Regions from separate parts of the Siminovitchia sp. FSL W7-1587 genome, predicted to be linked through region 3. Evidence: riboswitches for the same ligand, from Rfam matches in the RefSeq annotation. Region 3 holds a riboswitch; each other region holds the start of a gene.
The links. A riboswitch is a leader RNA that binds a small molecule or an ion and turns the genes downstream of it on or off. The one in region 3 is predicted to bind cobalamin.

Region 1: another riboswitch for cobalamin. It lies ahead of NST31_RS07690 (ABC transporter substrate-binding protein); the one in region 3 lies ahead of NST31_RS00185 (ribonucleoside-diphosphate reductase subunit alpha).
Region 2: another riboswitch for cobalamin. It lies ahead of NST31_RS12885 (ABC transporter substrate-binding protein); the one in region 3 lies ahead of NST31_RS00185 (ribonucleoside-diphosphate reductase subunit alpha).

The regions. Positions count from the first base shown of each region.
Region 1 is NZ_CP150169.1:1,639,194-1,645,006, forward strand. Features, by position in the region: gene cbiB (adenosylcobinamide-phosphate synthase CbiB) at 1-366, opposite strand, end outside; gene NST31_RS07685 (adenosylcobinamide amidohydrolase) at 363-1,835, opposite strand; gene NST31_RS07690 (ABC transporter substrate-binding protein) at 1,940-2,908, opposite strand; cobalamin riboswitch at 3,040-3,222, opposite strand; gene NST31_RS07695 (histidine phosphatase family protein) at 3,258-3,887, opposite strand; gene NST31_RS07700 (GNAT family N-acetyltransferase) at 3,953-4,423, opposite strand; gene NST31_RS07705 (L,D-transpeptidase) at 4,629-4,964, opposite strand; gene NST31_RS07710 (hypothetical protein) at 4,948-5,175, opposite strand; gene NST31_RS07715 (serine protease) at 5,509-5,676, opposite strand; gene thiC (phosphomethylpyrimidine synthase ThiC) at 5,698-5,813, opposite strand, start outside.
Region 2 is NZ_CP150169.1:2,747,576-2,753,388, forward strand. Features, by position in the region: gene cls (cardiolipin synthase) at 307-1,509, opposite strand; cobalamin riboswitch at 1,618-1,826, shown strand; gene NST31_RS12885 (ABC transporter substrate-binding protein) at 1,958-2,926, shown strand; gene NST31_RS12890 (iron chelate uptake ABC transporter family permease subunit) at 2,889-3,950, shown strand; gene NST31_RS12895 (4Fe-4S dicluster domain-containing protein) at 4,331-5,813, shown strand, end outside.
Region 3 is NZ_CP150169.1:32,442-38,254, forward strand. Features, by position in the region: gene NST31_RS00180 (flavodoxin) at 1-74, opposite strand, end outside; gene NST31_RS00185 (ribonucleoside-diphosphate reductase subunit alpha) at 59-2,338, opposite strand; cobalamin riboswitch at 2,474-2,651, opposite strand; partial or broken gene NST31_RS00190 (ATP-binding cassette domain-containing protein) at 3,455-3,793, shown strand; gene NST31_RS00195 (undecaprenyl-diphosphate phosphatase) at 4,090-4,905, shown strand; gene NST31_RS00200 (hypothetical protein) at 4,951-5,148, opposite strand; gene NST31_RS00205 (YIEGIA family protein) at 5,165-5,813, opposite strand, start outside.

The sequences.
Region 1 (5,813 bases), 1.6 Mb from region 3:
CAGTTTTTTCCGGGCTTCCGGGAGGTCTCCGTCCCGTAAAGGCTCGTATACTTCACGAGCGGCTTCACCCAAGCTTTTTTGAGCAATCGTTGTTGATATGATGACTGCTTCAACGAGGATTCCCGCAACAGGATGGATGTGATAACAAAGCGAGACAAGAAAAAATCCCGTAATATAGACCATGCCGATAACAGCCAAGACCATGGCTGTTCCTTTTAACTTCCGATGCGATCCCCGATTCCAGCGGCGGTCTAAGAAAGAAATCATTTTCCCTATCCATTTAACAGGATGAGGCCAATCGGGCGGGTCCCCAATGGCCAAATCAAGCAAAAACGCGAGGGCAATGGCTGTTAAATGGGCGGTCAACGAAGGCCGTTCCTTTGTAAATGATTATGCAACGCTTCTTTTGTACATAGAAAGACACCTTTGCCGACCAGCCGGCCAAGTAGCGTGATCGAACCGCCAAAAGGAAGAAACGGCCCTTCCTGCGTTGCCGCAATTAATATACTATCTGTCGATGTTCCAGTCGCAAGGGTGCCTGTCGAAGAATCGACGACTTGACATTCGTGCAGCGCTTTTACCTTTGCTTCAGTTGCCGTCATAATGCTTTGTATAAAAGCTTCCTCCGTTAACTTACCGTTTACGAATACCCATGTGTTAATGGTTCCGGGGGACACGAGAACCCGGTGTCTTTCACCCAATGATGCATCGACGGCATTCCCGGCACCCGCGGTCACGACAACAAGCACAGACAAACCAGCTTCCTCAAACACCTGGTGGGAAACATCGTGCAGATTCACCGCCGTCATCATCCCGACTGTTTCATTCGGGTCATATCCATGATCTTTTAAATAAAGGATCATCTCTTCCTTAAAATTGTCGCATTGATAGTTTTTGTCCACATGCCGGTTGACAAAAGAGCGGTGCCAGCCCACGCCTGATCCGGTAACCCCCGATGACATCGTCCGCAGCGGGACCGGTGATTCAAATGTAATGGTCTCATTCGATACTTTCAGCATGCTTTCTTTCAGCAATAACGGATTATGCCCACTTGGCCATTGATGCGGAACGAGCATCATTTGTGGTTTCGGCACTTTTGGGTGCGGATATTTTTCAATGTCCGCTTTATAAATACACTGAATTCTTTCTTCTTTTAACACCTCAGCAGGCGCATCGCATATTTGCTTTTTTCCTTCATGCAAAAGCAGCAAGCGGTCACAGTACAGACCAGCCAAGTTCAAATCGTGAAACACGGAAACGACTGTGAGATTCTCTTCTTTTGTCCACTTTTTTAATAGATCGAGCAGTTCTTTTTGGTAGGCCAAATCCAAGTGATTCGTCGGCTCATCTAAAAGAAGAATTTTCGGCTTTTGTGCCAACGCCTGTGCCAAAAAGACGCGCTGTCTTTCCCCGCCCGAGAGCTCTTCCAACGGACTTTCGGCATATTGGAGAATGCCTGTCTGCTCCATCACTTCGTGAATGATCTTTTCATCTGCCTCATCAAAAGAATGAAACAAGCTTTTTTGATGGGCATACCTCCCTAAAGAAACGGTTTCTTTCACTGTGTAATTAAAAGCCAAAGATGACATTTGCGGGAGGACAGCCGTTAACCGGGCAAATTCTTTCGAGGAAAAAGATGAGATGGGACGGCCGGCCAGCCTCATTTCACCCGACTGAAGCGGCATCGTATTGCTCATCATCTTTAAAAGCGTTGTTTTTCCGCTCCCGTTTGGACCGATGATGCCGAAAAACTCCCCTTTTTGTACTTGAAAAGATATATCTTGAACGACAGGCTTACGCCGATAGCCACCCGAAGCTTGAATAACTTCAATCATGGGAATCTCTTCTTTCATGCTTAATATGGTAATGAATCGTGCCTCGTAAGGATGTTTCCTTCTAAAAAATGGCGTTCGGCGAGAATCCCCGCCCTATCCGCCAATTATTGAAATGCATCGGGATACACTGCTTTTGCCAGTTCTTCAACCCCTTCCGCCAGACGGGGACCGGGACGATTGATGAGATCGGAGTGCACATCAAAAACCTGTTTTTCCTTAATGGCCGTAATATCAGTCCAGCCTTCACGCTTTAACACTTGTTCCACCGGATTATCCACATAGTTGCTATATGTAGTAATGATGACATCCGGATTCATCTTGATAACAGCTTCATCATTTACCTTCTGCCAGCCGTCAATTTCTTTAGAGGCGTTTTCTGCATGAATAATCGTGAGGAGTGTATCCATAAACGTATTGTTACCTGCTGTATAGATTTCCGGTTCGGGAGATATTTCCATAAAAACCTTTTTCTTGTCTTCTTCTTTTATCCCCTTGACCTTAGCTTCAACATCGGCGATTTTTTTCCGCATATCCTCTATGACCTTTTCCGCTTCATCCACTGTATTTGTCGCTTTTCCGATTAACTCAATCGACTTATACACATCATCCAAACTTTCCGAGCTGTTGACAACAAGCACCGGAATGTCTGCCGCTTTTAATTGCTCTACAGCTTTTTGATCATTGGAAGGGTCAACCAGCACAAGCTGGGGGTCTAAGGAGAGGATTTTTTCTATATTCAACTCAAGGCCGCCGATTTTTTCCTTCTGGGCCGCTTCTTCTGGATAATTGTCATGGTCGGATACGCCGACAATTTTATCACCCAATCCAAGGGCAAACGCAATTTCAGTGTTGCTTGGGAGGGCGGATACAATTCTTTCGGGTTCCTTTTCAATCGTTATCTCTTCTCCGTTACCGTCCGTTAATGTGACTGGAAAAGCCGCCTGTTCCGATTGTTTCGTTTGTTGTTCGGATGGTTGATCTGTTTTTCCACTTTTTTCAGCAGCCTGATTACAACCGGTCAACAGGCTGAACAGCATGAAAATGGATAGTAATAAAATGTGGAATTTTTTCAATGTTTCTCCCCCTGTAAATTGTTTTTTTTCTCAATAAAAAAACATCTCTTCGCAAGAGATGTGTGCAGTTTGGAACAGCCATCCAATATTAGATGGCGATTCCACCAGTACACCTCCCTATCCTCGTAGGTTCATGGCGTGAAGAATCAGGCAGGTCTCCTGGCTTATGGTCATCGTGATCGCTGTTCCTTCCCATGCAATGAAACACAGTGGATACTCAGCTCACTCCCATTCACAGTGGCGGGACCGCGTTGGATTTTCACCAACTTCCCTATTAAGTCTTTTCATAAGACACCCCATTCTTTCCATATGAAATTGTCAACTTGACTTTAGTATACATGATCGTCTCTTATTGTACAGTTGGATTTTTCAATGAAAGATGGCTCAAATCCCCTTCCGAGAGAATTTCAATTTGGCTGCCGGCTCTTTTTAAAGCCGTTACACTCGTTCCTTCGATATAAGGAGTTTTCCAAAGCTGGTCCATGTCAAGCTGGCGGAAAATAAGCTGCACCATTTTCACGACAACACCATGGGTAATGATACAAACATGGCCAGATTCATAGGTGGATAGCAATTCTTTGACTAACGCCTCGACTCTATCTTTTACTTCGTAAAAGTTTTCCCCAGACGTATGAACATATTTACTTGGTTGATGCCAGTAATGATGATATTGCTCAGGATAAAGCTCCTTAATTTCTTCCATTGTCTTTCCTTCCAGATCTCCAAGATCCATCTCCATCAGTCGCCCATCAACGGTATAGGAAGAAAAGCTTTCTCCATGAATCAACTCCAGCGTCCTCACGGCACGCTTGCTCGGACTCGTGTAAACCGCTTGCCAATCTATCTCTTTGAACTTTTCTCCAAGCAGTCGCGCATCTTCCACTCCTTTTTCAGTTAAACCGGAATCCCTCCGGCCTTGAACTTTTCCCGCAACATTCCATTCTGTCTGCGCATGTCTTATAAAATATAAATACAGCATAAGTACCCTCTTTCTATACGGTGATTCGTTTTCATTTTTCGTATCATACTGAAATGTAATGATAGTTATAGCGCCTTAACAAACAACACTCTATCTTGTTCAACACCATCATAATCACTATGTACATCAATGCCATCCACCTGTTTATCTCCTTTTTCAATGACAAAACCCATTTTCGTATGGTAAGCGATAGAGCTTTGATTCACTGGAGATGTGACACAGCGAACTGTTTTAACCGCTTTTTTCTTTACATGATCAAAGAAGGTTTGATAAAGTTTGCGCCCGATACCGTGTTGGCGGTAATGGGGATGTATGCCAACAAAATGGATATAGGCTTCTTTCTTGCGTGATTGCGATAATAATCCAATCAGAAACCCGATTATTTCCCCCTTTTCTTCAATGATATAACTAGTGTCTTGAAAATGATCAAAGAATAGTTTGGGCAGCATATCCGTCATCGTACGACCATTCCACCACTCATTTAACACAGAAATAATGATCTTGTAATCTGAAGATTTCACGTTTCTTATATTCATTATCCTGCTCCTCTTTTTTAGGTATAAAAACAGCCCTATCCAAAGGGACAAAGCTTCGCAACTTTTTTGAAACAGACAATTTTATTGTAAATGACTCCTAAATACCGCATCTTACTTTTAAAACGGCATTTCGAGTAGTCTCTTTTTAAGAATAGCCCACTCCTTGCAAAAAGAAAATATCCTGCGGCAAAAAAAAATCCGGCCCCTACCTATGAATCACAACCCGCGTCCCAATCGGAATTCGGCGGGCAAGATCCAGCACATCACGATTATGCATTCTAATACAGCCATGTGAAACGTTTTTGCCAATGGAAGAAGGGTTATTTGTCCCATGAATTCCGTAATGGGGCTTTGATAACCCGATCCACATAACACCAAAAGGACCTCCGGGATTCCGCTGTTTGTTGATGACCGCAAAGTTTCCGTATGGTGTTGGCGTTAACATCTTGCCGACAGCAATCGGGTACGTCTTTATCAACTTGTTTCCGTCAAAAAGCTTGAGCTGGTGTTTCGTCGTTGAAACATCAATCCATTTCGCCACGATAAATCCCTCCAACATCTTTTGGGAATATCGTATGTAGAACATCAATAAAAAGCCCCTTCACGAGAGCTTTCTTTCTCTCCATCTCCCACCGCAGCTCTACCCGGACGCGGATGGACTTCCGGAAAATAGGCGAGGGGACCGTCTTCGATATCGCCGTTCCCGATTTAGCGGGATCAACTCCCGCTTCGCCAGCTTTGGCGATCATCATTTGTTTGGCCAGCGGCCCGGTTCATCTAAAGGAAACACCCTTTGACTTACCGACGGAAGGCTTAGCCACAGCTTGATTGTTGAACAGAATAACCTCTGATACGACTTTTACCAAAATAACCGATAAGGACGGGATAGCACTTGGCAATCCCACCATGGATGTAAGCACCCTATTTCCCGGGCGATCCTTAAGCAGGCATATTTTCGGAAGCGGGGTCGCAAATCGCTTTTTTAGAAAAAAACTCCCCTTAAGGAAAACAGATTTTTATTTTTTATCTGTCTACCTTTAGGGGAGCATATCAGTTTCCTTTCGGGGGCTTTTAGTAGTGAACCATTAATAATATAATACATTCACCTTATTGCATTTGCTGCAGGTTTCATAATATGCATCGCCAATAAAATGATGGTCGCAGGCTTGTTGGATTTCATTTAACCGTACCTGCAATACCTCTATTTTCCTTTCCAACTGCTTAATTTCCTCTCTTATTTTTTGTACATTCATACGGAAAACCTCCAGAGAAAATTATTGGTATATACTGCTTCCGGCTTTTTGGAATTCAGCCGCTTTTTCCTGCATTCCTTTTTCAAATGCTTCCTGCGTGTTTAAGTTGTTTTTTTCCGCATATTTACGAATGTCAT
Region 2 (5,813 bases), 1.8 Mb from region 3:
TGAGCATGATGACGAACCGGTCGCTTCCAGCTTTCGTTAAAACCGGGTCTCCAAAGCTTTCGATCCAAATAGGTATCCAAGACCGAGAAAAGAAGAAAAGCATAAGTGTGAACCAATCCATGAACCAGAGCATCAGCTGTATTTATTTGGCATACCACTAGAAATCTATAAGCGTGGTTAGTGAGTGTGGTTTTTAAAGATGATAAAGCACCAACAGCTCTGCCCATGTTTTCTGGTACACATTGTGGAGCGGAAATGCATCTTGGGCACTATAAAGGGCTGGCCCTGGAAAAAACAGTTTATGCGCTATAACAACCCTTTTATCAAACCTCCAATCCATTCTATTATCCGGAAACGGATGTTCACCGCTTGAAGGTCGCGGTGACTTAATTGTGTCGATTGCATGATGTCTTCGGCAATTATTTTTTTGACATGGGCAATAAATTCATGGTCGTATATAAAGCAATTGATTTCCTTATTTAACAATAAGCTTCGATAGTCGAAATTGGCTGTGCCGATGTCACAAACAGCATCATCAAACAAGAGAACTTTCGCATGGAAAAATCCTTCTTTGTATTGATATACGGTGCCTCCTTTGGCCAGTATCTTCCGCAGGTAGGGAAATGATGCTTCTTTGACGATGGGATGGTCGGACATTCTTGGTACAAGAATCGTCACTTTTACATTGTTTTCCAAAGCTTTTTCAAGAGAAGCCATGACTTTTTTCGGTGGAATGAAGTAAGGGGTGCCAATGAAAATGCTGTTAGTAGCCTTTTCAATATGGCGGATGATTTCCTCTTCTGCACCAACCCCTTCTGTTGGGAAAAAGCGATGGGTAATAGGCCCTTCAGCGAGCGAAGGGAATAAAGCTTGTTCATCGAAATCTGTTACCCCCGTCGCTCGTTTCCAATCCCGCAAAAAAACGCTCTGTAAATCGGCTGTCCCCGTTCCTTCAATGCGCAAGTGATAGTCCCGCCAAGGAGAAAGAAGTGAATCAAGGTCAATGTACTCTTCTCCAATATTATAGCCCCCCACATAACCGATCTTTCCATCAATCACAGTGATTTTCCGGTGGTTGCGGCGTTGGAGGGTAAAAAAGAGAAACGGCAGGCGAGGGGTGTTGCAATAATGCACTTCGACCCCGTTCCTCCGGGCTTTTTGGATGAGTTGTTTGGACACCGTTCTTGATCCAAACCAATCGAGCAGCAGCCGGACTTTGACACCACTTTTTGCACGGTCCATCAAAATGTCGAAAAACAGCTTGCCAAACGAGTCGTTTCTTACTATGTAAAATAATACGTGAATGCTTGATCGGGCGTTATAGAGGTCATCAAAATACTGGATAAACAAGTCAGTTCCCCGGACAAGCAGTGTGATGTCGCTTTTTCTCAAGGGGGATTGCGGCGGTTTGCCTCTTTTTCGGGCAATAAAGCGGCCGATATAATAGTCGGTCATGCAAAATGAGACTAAAATGATAACAATTGCTGTAAAGCAGGCAAGCCACTTCAATGAGAACCCCCCTCCTGTCCATGAATATATGCCCGTTTAGTATTCCCATTTTGGAAAAGGAAAAAGCTGTGAAACGAAAGTTTTTCATGTATAATATCTGTATAACTCCATATGTTTAGGCAATCGGTGGCTTTTTGTTGAAAATCTGTTTCGGAACATTCAGTAAAAAGCTGAAAAGGGAAGTTGGTGCAAATCCAACGCGGTCCCGCCACTGTAAAATGGGAGCGTCCTGAGATAACCCACTGTGTTTTGGTACGGGAAGGGGCAGGAAGCGATGATCATAAGCCAGGAGACCTGCCGATTTCACCTCTACAAGTCAACCTGCGAGGATGGGGAGATGAAGCTCGGATAAATAAAGTATGATTTTATCTGGCACTGGTTGTGTCTTTCCTGAACATCTCTGCATGGAGGTGTTTTTTATTTTTAAAAAGAAATGGGGATGGATTTGGTGAAAAGAATACATATGTTATTAGCCGCGCTTTTCCTTGTGGCCGGGCTGTTGGCTGGCTGCGGAAGCAAAGATGAACCAAAGAATGAAAGCGTGGAACCTAAGACGACGGATGAAGCCAAGGAAACGGGTTTTCCGATAACGATTAAAGATGGAGTGGACAAAGAAGTCACGATTGAAAAGAAACCGGAAAGAATCGTTTCGCTGATTCCGAGCAATACGGAAATTGTGTATGCAATCGGTGCAGGCAATGAAGTGGTGGGTGTTAATGAGAACGACGATTATCCTGAGGAAGCGGCGAAAAAAGAAAAGGTTGCCGGAATGGAGTTAAATGTGGAAAAAATCATTTCTCTCGAACCGGATCTTGTTCTTGCCCATGGATCAGGAATGGACGTATGGGAAGGCGGATTAAAGCAGCTTGAGGAAAGCGGTGTGACAGTTCTTGTTGTACATAACGCGCAGAGCTTTAGTGATACGTATGAAACGATTGAGATGATTGGGAAAGCCACGGGACATGAAAAAGAAGCAGAAGAAGTCGTACAAGAAATGAAATCCAAACTGGAAGAAATCAAGGAAAAAGCAGAGAAGATTCAAGAAGAAGAGAAGAAGTCGGTTTTTGTCGAGCTCTCCCCTCCTCCCGAAATGTATGCAGCCGGGAAAAACACCTTTATGGATGAAATGCTGGCTATTATTAACGCGAAAAACGCTGTGGAAGAAGAAGGGTGGCCAAAAATGAATGAAGAGGCCATTATTGCGATGAATCCCGATGTGATCATCGTCAATTATAGTTATGTGGAAAATGCTACCGATGCAGTAATGGCACGCACTGGCTGGCAAGATATGAACGCGGTAAAGGAAGAACGGGTCATTGCGGTCAACGAAGATTTGGTGAGCCGATCCGGCCCACGTTTGGCTGAAGGAGTAGAGGAGCTTGCAAAGGCTGTTTATCCGGATGTTTTCAAAGAATAATCCTTTTTTTCCCTATATCATTGCGATCGGGCTGTTGATTGCCGTAATGCTTGTCAGTATCTCGACGGGTTCCGTAAAGGTGCCCATACTGGATGTTGCACGCATTATTGGCAGTGAAGCTTTTTACCTTCCGATCGAATTTCCCTCTGATCCCATGTATACGAATATTGTCATGAATATTCGTTTGCCCCGCGTCGTGCTTGCCGGACTGGTGGGAGCGGCTTTGGCGATTGCCGGAGCTGCTTTTCAAGGGCTGTTGCGCAATCCACTGGCGGACCCTTATACGCTCGGTGTTTCATCGGGCGCTTCAGTTGGCGCGGTCATTACACTTTTTTATCAATTGTCCCTGCCTTTGGTTGGAATGTATACACTGCCGCTATTAAGCATTGTTTGCGCATTTATTACCGTCATTTTGGTACTTTCTTTTGCGCGCAGCATTGACAGAACGATGAAAGTGGAAACGATCATATTGACGGGGATTATTTTTAGCTCTTTCCTTGGCGCCTTTATCTCGTTGATGATTGCTTTATCCGGAGAGGAGCTGCGCCAAATCATCGGCTGGCTTTTGGGAAGCGTCTCGATGAGGGGCTGGAGCTTTGTGAAAATTATTTTGCCGTTTTTACTGGTCGGCAGCCTTATTCTTTTTTGGAACGCGCGTGAACTGAATGCGATCGCTTTTGGAGAAGAACGGGCCAAACATCTTGGCGTCAACGTAGGCCCAAGAAAGGTGGCCGTCTTGGCGTCCAGCTCTGTCCTGACAGGGGCGGCTGTCGCAGTGTCGGGAACGATCGGTTTTGTGGGTCTTGTCATTCCCCATCTGGTGAGAATTGTCTGGGGGCCGGACCATAAACACTTGCTTCCGCTTTCTGTTTTGGCGGGAGCGTCTTTCCTCATCTTGGCAGATCTTGTGGCTAGAACGATCATCGATCCTGCCGAGCTTCCGATCGGAGTGATTACCGCATTGATCGGGGCCCCGGTGTTTGCCGTCATTTTAATACGAAGAAAATTAGGGAAAAGAAGCTGAAGGCTGTCCGGTTTGGGCAGCCTTCCTTTATTGTGTAAAGGAAAACCATAGGATGGGCGTGTGGTTCCGAATAGTTTATTGCGAGGGTTAAAAAAAGCTTCGCTTTTACAGGTAGAAGCAAAGAGAAAAAATAAAAAGGATAGGGCATTTTGGGGTTAGCCGGAAGAGTAGGACGGTTGGCGAACTTTCAGCAATAGAGGCTTTCATCCCTAAAGTAAACCACCCGTTTACATGAACGAATTTTGATGAATCATAATAGAATTTCTCGAATCCATAGCAGGTTCCATCTTGACTGAATGCTCATTCATTATATAATGGTAGTAACAAGATTCGGAAAAGTGCCGGTTTTAAAAATAGATGAGAAGGGGGCACCAACTGTTATGGATGGATTGCTATTGCTGAATTGGCTTGCTTTTGTATTCGTAACCGCTTACGGCGTTTACTTGTTTGTGTATGTGGTAAGAACACGGATTCAATTTATTAAACTGGGAAAAAAAGAAGAGTTTGATCGCAATGTGAAAGAAAGGCTTAAAAATATTTGGACGTATGTGTTTGGGCAGAAAAAGCTTTTAAAGGATAAAAAAAGCGGCATTATCCATGTGATGTTTTTTTATGGTTTCATTCTCGTGCAATTTGGGGCAATTGATTTTATTTGGAAAGGGCTTGCACCGGGATCCCATCTTCCGCTTGGCCCTCTTTATCCGGGATTTACTTTTTTCCAGGAGCTTGTCACGCTTGTCATTTTAGTGGCGGTGGCCTGGGCGTTTTACCGCCGTTACATTGAAAAGCTTGTGCGCTTAAAGCGGGGATTTTATGCTGGGCTCGTATTGCTTTTTATTGGCGGACTGATGGCTTCCGTCCTTCTGGGGAACGGAATGGCCCTCATCTGGGAAGGGGAAAATCTTACATGGACGGAGCCTGTTGCGTCAGGCATTGCGGCACTGTTTGGCTGGATGAGCCCGTTCGCAGCGGCGGTTGTGTTTTACGTCGCGTGGTGGGTGCATCTGCTTCTATTACTCGCTTTCTTAGTATATGTGCCTCAATCGAAGCACGCCCATTTAATTGCCGGTCCGGCTAATGTGTACCTGGAGCCGCTTGACAACGACGCGAAGTTGAAGCCGATTGATTTTGAGGATGAGTCCGCCGAGACATTCGGTGTAGGAAAAATTGATGAATTTACAGATCTTCAGCTTCTTGACTTATACGCGTGTGTGGAATGCGGCCGCTGTACAAATATGTGTCCTGCGACAGGTACAGGAAAAATGCTGTCGCCGATGGATATTATGATTAAGCTGCGTGACCATTTGACGAATTACGGGGCAGCTGTTACAAGAAAGCAGCCTTGGGTGCCGGCATATGCATTTGCCAATACGCTTGGAAACAGAATCGCAAAAGCGGGCAGCACAGAAGGAGCCGAGGAAGCCGCAGCGGCATTGGAGTATCAGCCGAGCATGATCGGGGATATCATTACAGAAGAGGAGCTGTGGGCGTGCACAACATGCCGGAACTGTGAAGACCAGTGCCCGGTTATGAACAAACACGTAAGCCACATTATAGATATGCGGCGTTATCTCGTTTTAACAGAAGGAAAAATGGACCCTGATGCACAAAGAGCGATGCAAAATATTGAAAGACAAGGAAACCCGTGGGGATTGAATCGAAAAGAGAAAGAAAATTGGCGAGATTTGCGTGATGATGTTCATGTTCCGACGGTGAAAGAAATGAAGAAATCCGGCGAAGAATTTGAATACTTGCTTTGGGTTGGTGCAATGGGGGCTTTTGACAACAGAAGCCAGAAAATTGCTCTCTCTTTCGCCAAACTGTTGAATGAAGCCGGCGTTAAGTTCGCGATTCTCGGAAACA
Region 3 (5,813 bases):
CGGGTTTGGATCAATTTTGCGGTTTCTTCCGTGTTTCCGCTGTAGGTGGCGTAACAAATCAAGACTCGCACCATACACATTCCTCAATATCGGATGCCGTTGAACGGACATAATAAGTCGTTTTGAGCCCCGAATCCCAAGCTTGCAAATGCAGGTCTAGCATGATTTGCGCCTTGATATTGTTCGGAACATACAAATTAAATGAAATAGACTGGTCGATATGCCGTTGCCGTGCGGCATTTTGCTGAATGGACCACCGCTGGTCTACGATGTAAGCGGATTTTCGGTATATGTTGTACGTATGATGGGTTAAATCTGGTGCCACAACAGGCAATTTGTAATCCTTTTTTTCTTCAAAGTAAAAAGGCTTGAAAATGGGATCGATGCTGGCTGTTGAGCCTGCAATAACGGATGTGCTGGAGTTGGGTGCAACTGCCATTAAATACCCGTTTCTTATCCCGGCGGTTTGAACTGCTTCCATGACCTCTTTCCACTCGTCTGATCTGTCACCGGCCAGATAGCCCCGTTTCTGAAAATAAGTTCCTGTTTCCCAATCACTGCCTTGGAACAGAGGGTAGGGCCCTTTTTCTTTTGCCAGCTCGACACTCGCGCGAATGGCCAGCAAGGCGATTTTTTCATATAATTGGTCTGCAAGCTCCACGGCCGTTTTTGATTCCCACTCAATGCCGTTTAAGGCCAATAAATGATGCCAGCCAAATGTTCCCAGTCCGATAGCCCGATATTTTTGATTGGTGATGACAGCCTGTTTAACGTCAATGGTGTTTAAATCAATGACATTATCCAACATTCGGATTTGGATGGGGATCAATCGTTCCAGTACATCGTGCGGGCCATCTATTTTTTGAACCGCTTTGGCCAAATTAATGGATGAAAGATTGCAAACGACAAAATCACCAGGTTTTTTATAAGTAATGATCGTGTCTCCATCTATTGTTTCATCAAATTGCACAGTGGGGGACATGTTTTGCATAATTTCGGTACATAAATTACTTGAATAAATCATTCCCGCATGCTTGTTCGGATTCATGCGATTCACTTCATCCCTGTAAAACATGAACGGTGTTCCTGTTTCCAACTGGGATTTCATGATTCTAATCATGATTTGAATTGCCGGAACCCGCGTTTTAGTCAAAGTCTCGTTTTGAATACATGCTTCATATTTTTCTCTGAAAGTGCCCGCGCCTTTTTCTTCGTCATAAAAGTCTTCCAGCGAAAAGCCCATGACTTGTCTCACTTCATGCGGGTCAAACAAATACCAGTCACCGCGTCGTTCCACTTGCTCCATAAAGAGATCGGGAATACATACACCCGTAAAAATATCATGCGCCCGCTGACGGTCGTCGCCATTGTTCAGTTTTAAATCGAGAAAAGAAAGAATATCCGCATGCCACACATCAAGATAAACAGCAACAGCGCCTTTTCTCCTTCCGAGCTGATCAACACTAACTGCTGTATTGTTCAACTGTTTAATCCAGGGAAGAACCCCGGATGACGCGTGTTTGAATCCTTTTATGGAGCTTCCACGGCTTCTGACTTTCCCCATATAGACCCCGATGCCTCCGCCGTCTTTGGAAAGCCTGGCAACATCTGTGTTGCTGTTGTAAATGCCGATCAGCGAATCTTCCACCGTGTCGATGAAGCAGCTCGAAAGTTGGCCATGCGCAAGTCCGGCATTGGCAAGAGTAGGAGTGGCGACTGTCATGTACAAGTTCGACAACGCCCAATAACTTTCCTGAATCCACTCTTTTCTTTTTTCCTTTGCCTCATCCTGCATTAAATGCATGGCGATGATCATCCAGCGTTCTTGCGGCAATTCATAAACATTTTTTTCATGATCCGTTGCCAGGTAACGCGTCGCCAATGTATGAAGTCCTATGTAATCAAATAACAAGTCACGCTCCGGATCAATGATTTGTTCCAGCTCCCGAATCTCTTTTTCACTGTATTTTTCAAGTAAACGAGTCGAGTAAATTCCGAAATCAGTTAATTGCTTGATTAATTGATAGAAATCCCCGTATTTTTGTTTTTTGTCATAGGAGCGGTTGATACTGGCCTGTTTGTACAAGTTTGCGAGGTAGATTTTTGCGGCAGTGTATGTCCAATCCGGGTTGGCTTCATCCGTATTTTCCAAAGCGGCTTGAATGAGAAGGCCCGTTATATGATCTTTATGATATTCATTTTTAGATTCTATCACCCGGACAACCTTATCGATGTATGCGGGACAGTTTAAGTCCGCGACCCTTTCTATAAAACGCGATAATCTCTTTCGATCAAATGGCTGCTTTTGAGATTCTTTTTCAGCAATAATGGTTGTCATTTTCTCACCTTTTCTTCATTTTTTAAAAATAGAAAAACCCGCTCCGGGAAGAGAGCGGATCAAACGATAGGAGAAAAAAGCGCACGAAAAATGACGGTTTCCACTATCGTTTCATCTTCTCAATCCCCGAAGAATTGAAACTGTGACAAAAAAGGCAGGTCTCCTGACTTATGCATCGTCCTACTTGGTCACCTTCCCGTTTAAAAAACAGTGGTATTGCCGTTCGTACGCATTTACAGTTGCGGGGACAGTTCCGGCTTTTCACCGGATTCCCTTTTAAGCCCTTTTGGGCGCCTTCTTTGTTGTGTCACTATATATTGTGTTTTATTTGATTGTTACACCTAAATATTGTATCTACTAAAATATAACATGGCCAAAACCAATTGACAAGCAAAATATCGTTTTCCGGTTGAATAAACGAAATGCAACATTCAAACATGAAAAACGGAGACAAACTGTATGTGATAAAGTCGGCGAGAACACAAACAATCGTACCACAAACAAACACGCCTTTAAACATCTGGCCGCTTTTGGGAAATATCTGCCCTTCCTAACGGAGGAAAACACAAGACGCGTTTCTCCTTGAGCGCGGCGTTGTTAAGGCTATTTTCCCAAGACAGCCATTGAAATATGAAGAAAAACCGAAGCATATAGCTTGAACATGGTAAAGTGATCGAATTCATCAAGCTTGCCGAGAAAAAGAGCCTGTAAGTCAATGGTAACCTGATGCTATTTGTTATAGCGTTTTTTTATGTATACAACAATGCTAAAAACGAATGGGTCGGCCGCAAAAACATTTGGATCACACTCCGACTTATTCCGATACGGTGGTGAAAAAATGAATTTCTTTTACCAATATTTTTAGTTTATTAAGATTGATGGGGAAAACCAGCGGTTGCCGAAAAGACAGGGTTCGAATTTTTGCTCGTGATCATTATAGTAACAACAATCATAGCCGGGAACAGGAACGACATTCCTCTAACGAATTTGAGAATCTGACACGCCACACGCATGTGACATGTTTGTCACATGCTTTTATCATTTGTTCGTCGAATCGAAGGAAAAAGATATCCAATCCTTTTATGATCAATATATCAAGTAAAGGATTGAACATAATTGAGTATTCTTGAAGCGCAAAAAATTTATAAAAGTTACGGAAATAAATTTAACAGGCAGGAAGTTTTAAAAGGAATAGATATTCAAGTGGAAAAAGGAGATTTTGTCAGTATCTTGGGCGCGTAAGGCTCGGGAAAAACGACATTGCTTAACGCCCTTTCTTCCATTGACAAAGTGAGTGAGGGGACGATCAAAATTGATGGAAAAGACATCGTCGGCATGAAGGAAAAGCAACTTGCCGAATTCCGCAAGCATCACCTCGGCTTCATTTACCAGGAATATAATTTGCTGGATACGTTAACTGTCAAAGAAAATATCTTGCTGCCTTTGTCCATCAGTAGGGCTCCTACTGAATGTTAGTTGAACCAATCGGGCATTTAGGTGCCGTTTTCTCCCACTTAAACCTTTTGTATCAACTCATCAAGTCTTGAAGTGGGAGTCTTACGGCACCTTATATGCGGGATAAAGTTGCTTTGGAAGTATCCCGCGTTTGACTTCTCTCCTTAAACAGCGGCTTATGGTCTTGAGTAAAATGGCAATTTAACAACATTACTGTTTTTCATTTTATTTGCCAAATATAATTGAAAAGCAAACGTAAAAAAGGTATTCTAGTAAATCGGGGATGGTGAGATGTGATGGAAATAAATATAATGGAAACTATTAAATATATCGTGCTGGGGTTGATTCAGGGAATTACCGAGCCAATCCCGATTTCATCCAGCGGGCATTTGGTGCTTGCCCAGCACTTTTTAGGAATTTCCACAAAAAAGTTGACATTTGAATTGCTTGTAAATGCAGGTTCTTTGATTGCCGTTTTAATTATATATCGTAACGATATTATTCGTCTTGCGACGAACGGCTTTTCTTACATATTGCATCGAAACGAAGAGGCGAGGGATGATTTTCGCTTCATTGTCTATTTAATAATCGCCACGATTCCGGCCGGAGTCATCGGTGTTCTGTTCAATGACATGATTTCGGAAACGCTAAAAGGAGTACATATTACTGCCGTTACCTTGCTCATAACGGGTGTAGCGTTGTTTTTAATCCGAAATTTAAAAGGAAGAAAACAGGATGGAGATCTGACGCTCAAGGACGCTATTGTGGTCGGCTTTGCACAGGTGGTAGCTTTAATACCGGGAATCAGCCGCTCAGGAGCGACGATTGTCGGTGCGATGGGCATGGGCATGAGACCTGAGACAGCACTGCGCTTTTCATTTTTACTGTACATACCGGTCAGTGTGGGCGGAACGATCCTAAGCATTTCCGACATGGTGAACGACCCTGACTTAACAACATTGTTTATCCCGTATATAAGTGCTTTTGTTGTTTCCATTGTGGCTTCCTATTTTTCTTTAAAATGGTTTATGAACATTATGGAAAAGGGAAATTTAATTTATTTTAGTATTTATTGTTTCGTCGTTGGGACACTTGTTCTCATTTTTGCTTGAACTTGCCGGCTTGCGGGGCTACTCGCAAGCCGTTTTTTCATACAGCTATCTTGCCACAATGATAATGGTCTGGTCATTAATCTCATGTGCTGCGGAATCAAGGATTTTTCCCAAGCTGCTGCTTATCTTCTGCAGTTCTTCCTTGTCATGAACAAGGAATACAGGAGCACCGCCACCAAGGATCACGTTTTGATTTTGAGTAACGATGGCGGCAATCTTTGCTTTGTTTTCTTCTGTATCCACGTCAAACCACCCCAGTTTATCTGTTTTTTCCTTTGTCCCCTTCATTTGGCAGCCTAATCGCACTATCCAACACTGGAACATGCTCCAGTACCGTTTTAACTTGTTCAAAATCTGTTTCTAGCGGCATAATGAATAAGGCGACTCTTCCATCATTCATATCTCGTTTGGATAGAGGGACGATATCGGGTTCTCCTGTATCGAGGTAGACGCCGAGTATGTTGGCAACATGATGGAGCATCGCCTGTCTTTGTCCAAGGTGTGAAATGGTGACGACACTGTTTTCATGTTTCGGTGTAATAATCGCCCCAACCCCTCTTTTGAGGATGAGCTGCCGGCTGGCTTCAAGGCCTACATTCTTTATATGTATATCCTTGACAAAAAGCTGGGGCCCCTCAAACCGGATCTCCCCCTGAGAAACTGTTGCGATGGCTGTCAGCACTTTCCCGGACATATTTTTTTTGACGACAATCAGCATGGCCAACCCGCTCAAAAGTCCGGCCCAAATGGAGAAAACAGCAAATAGTGTTGTCACGAGGCTTGTAAACATGACGAGATAGTTTCGGCTTTCAAAAGCTTGCGCCATCCCCTCGATAAAAGGCGCCCCGCGCTTGACCAATTCACTTGAATCAACATTGGAAAGTGTCTCCCTTTCCATTTTGCGGACT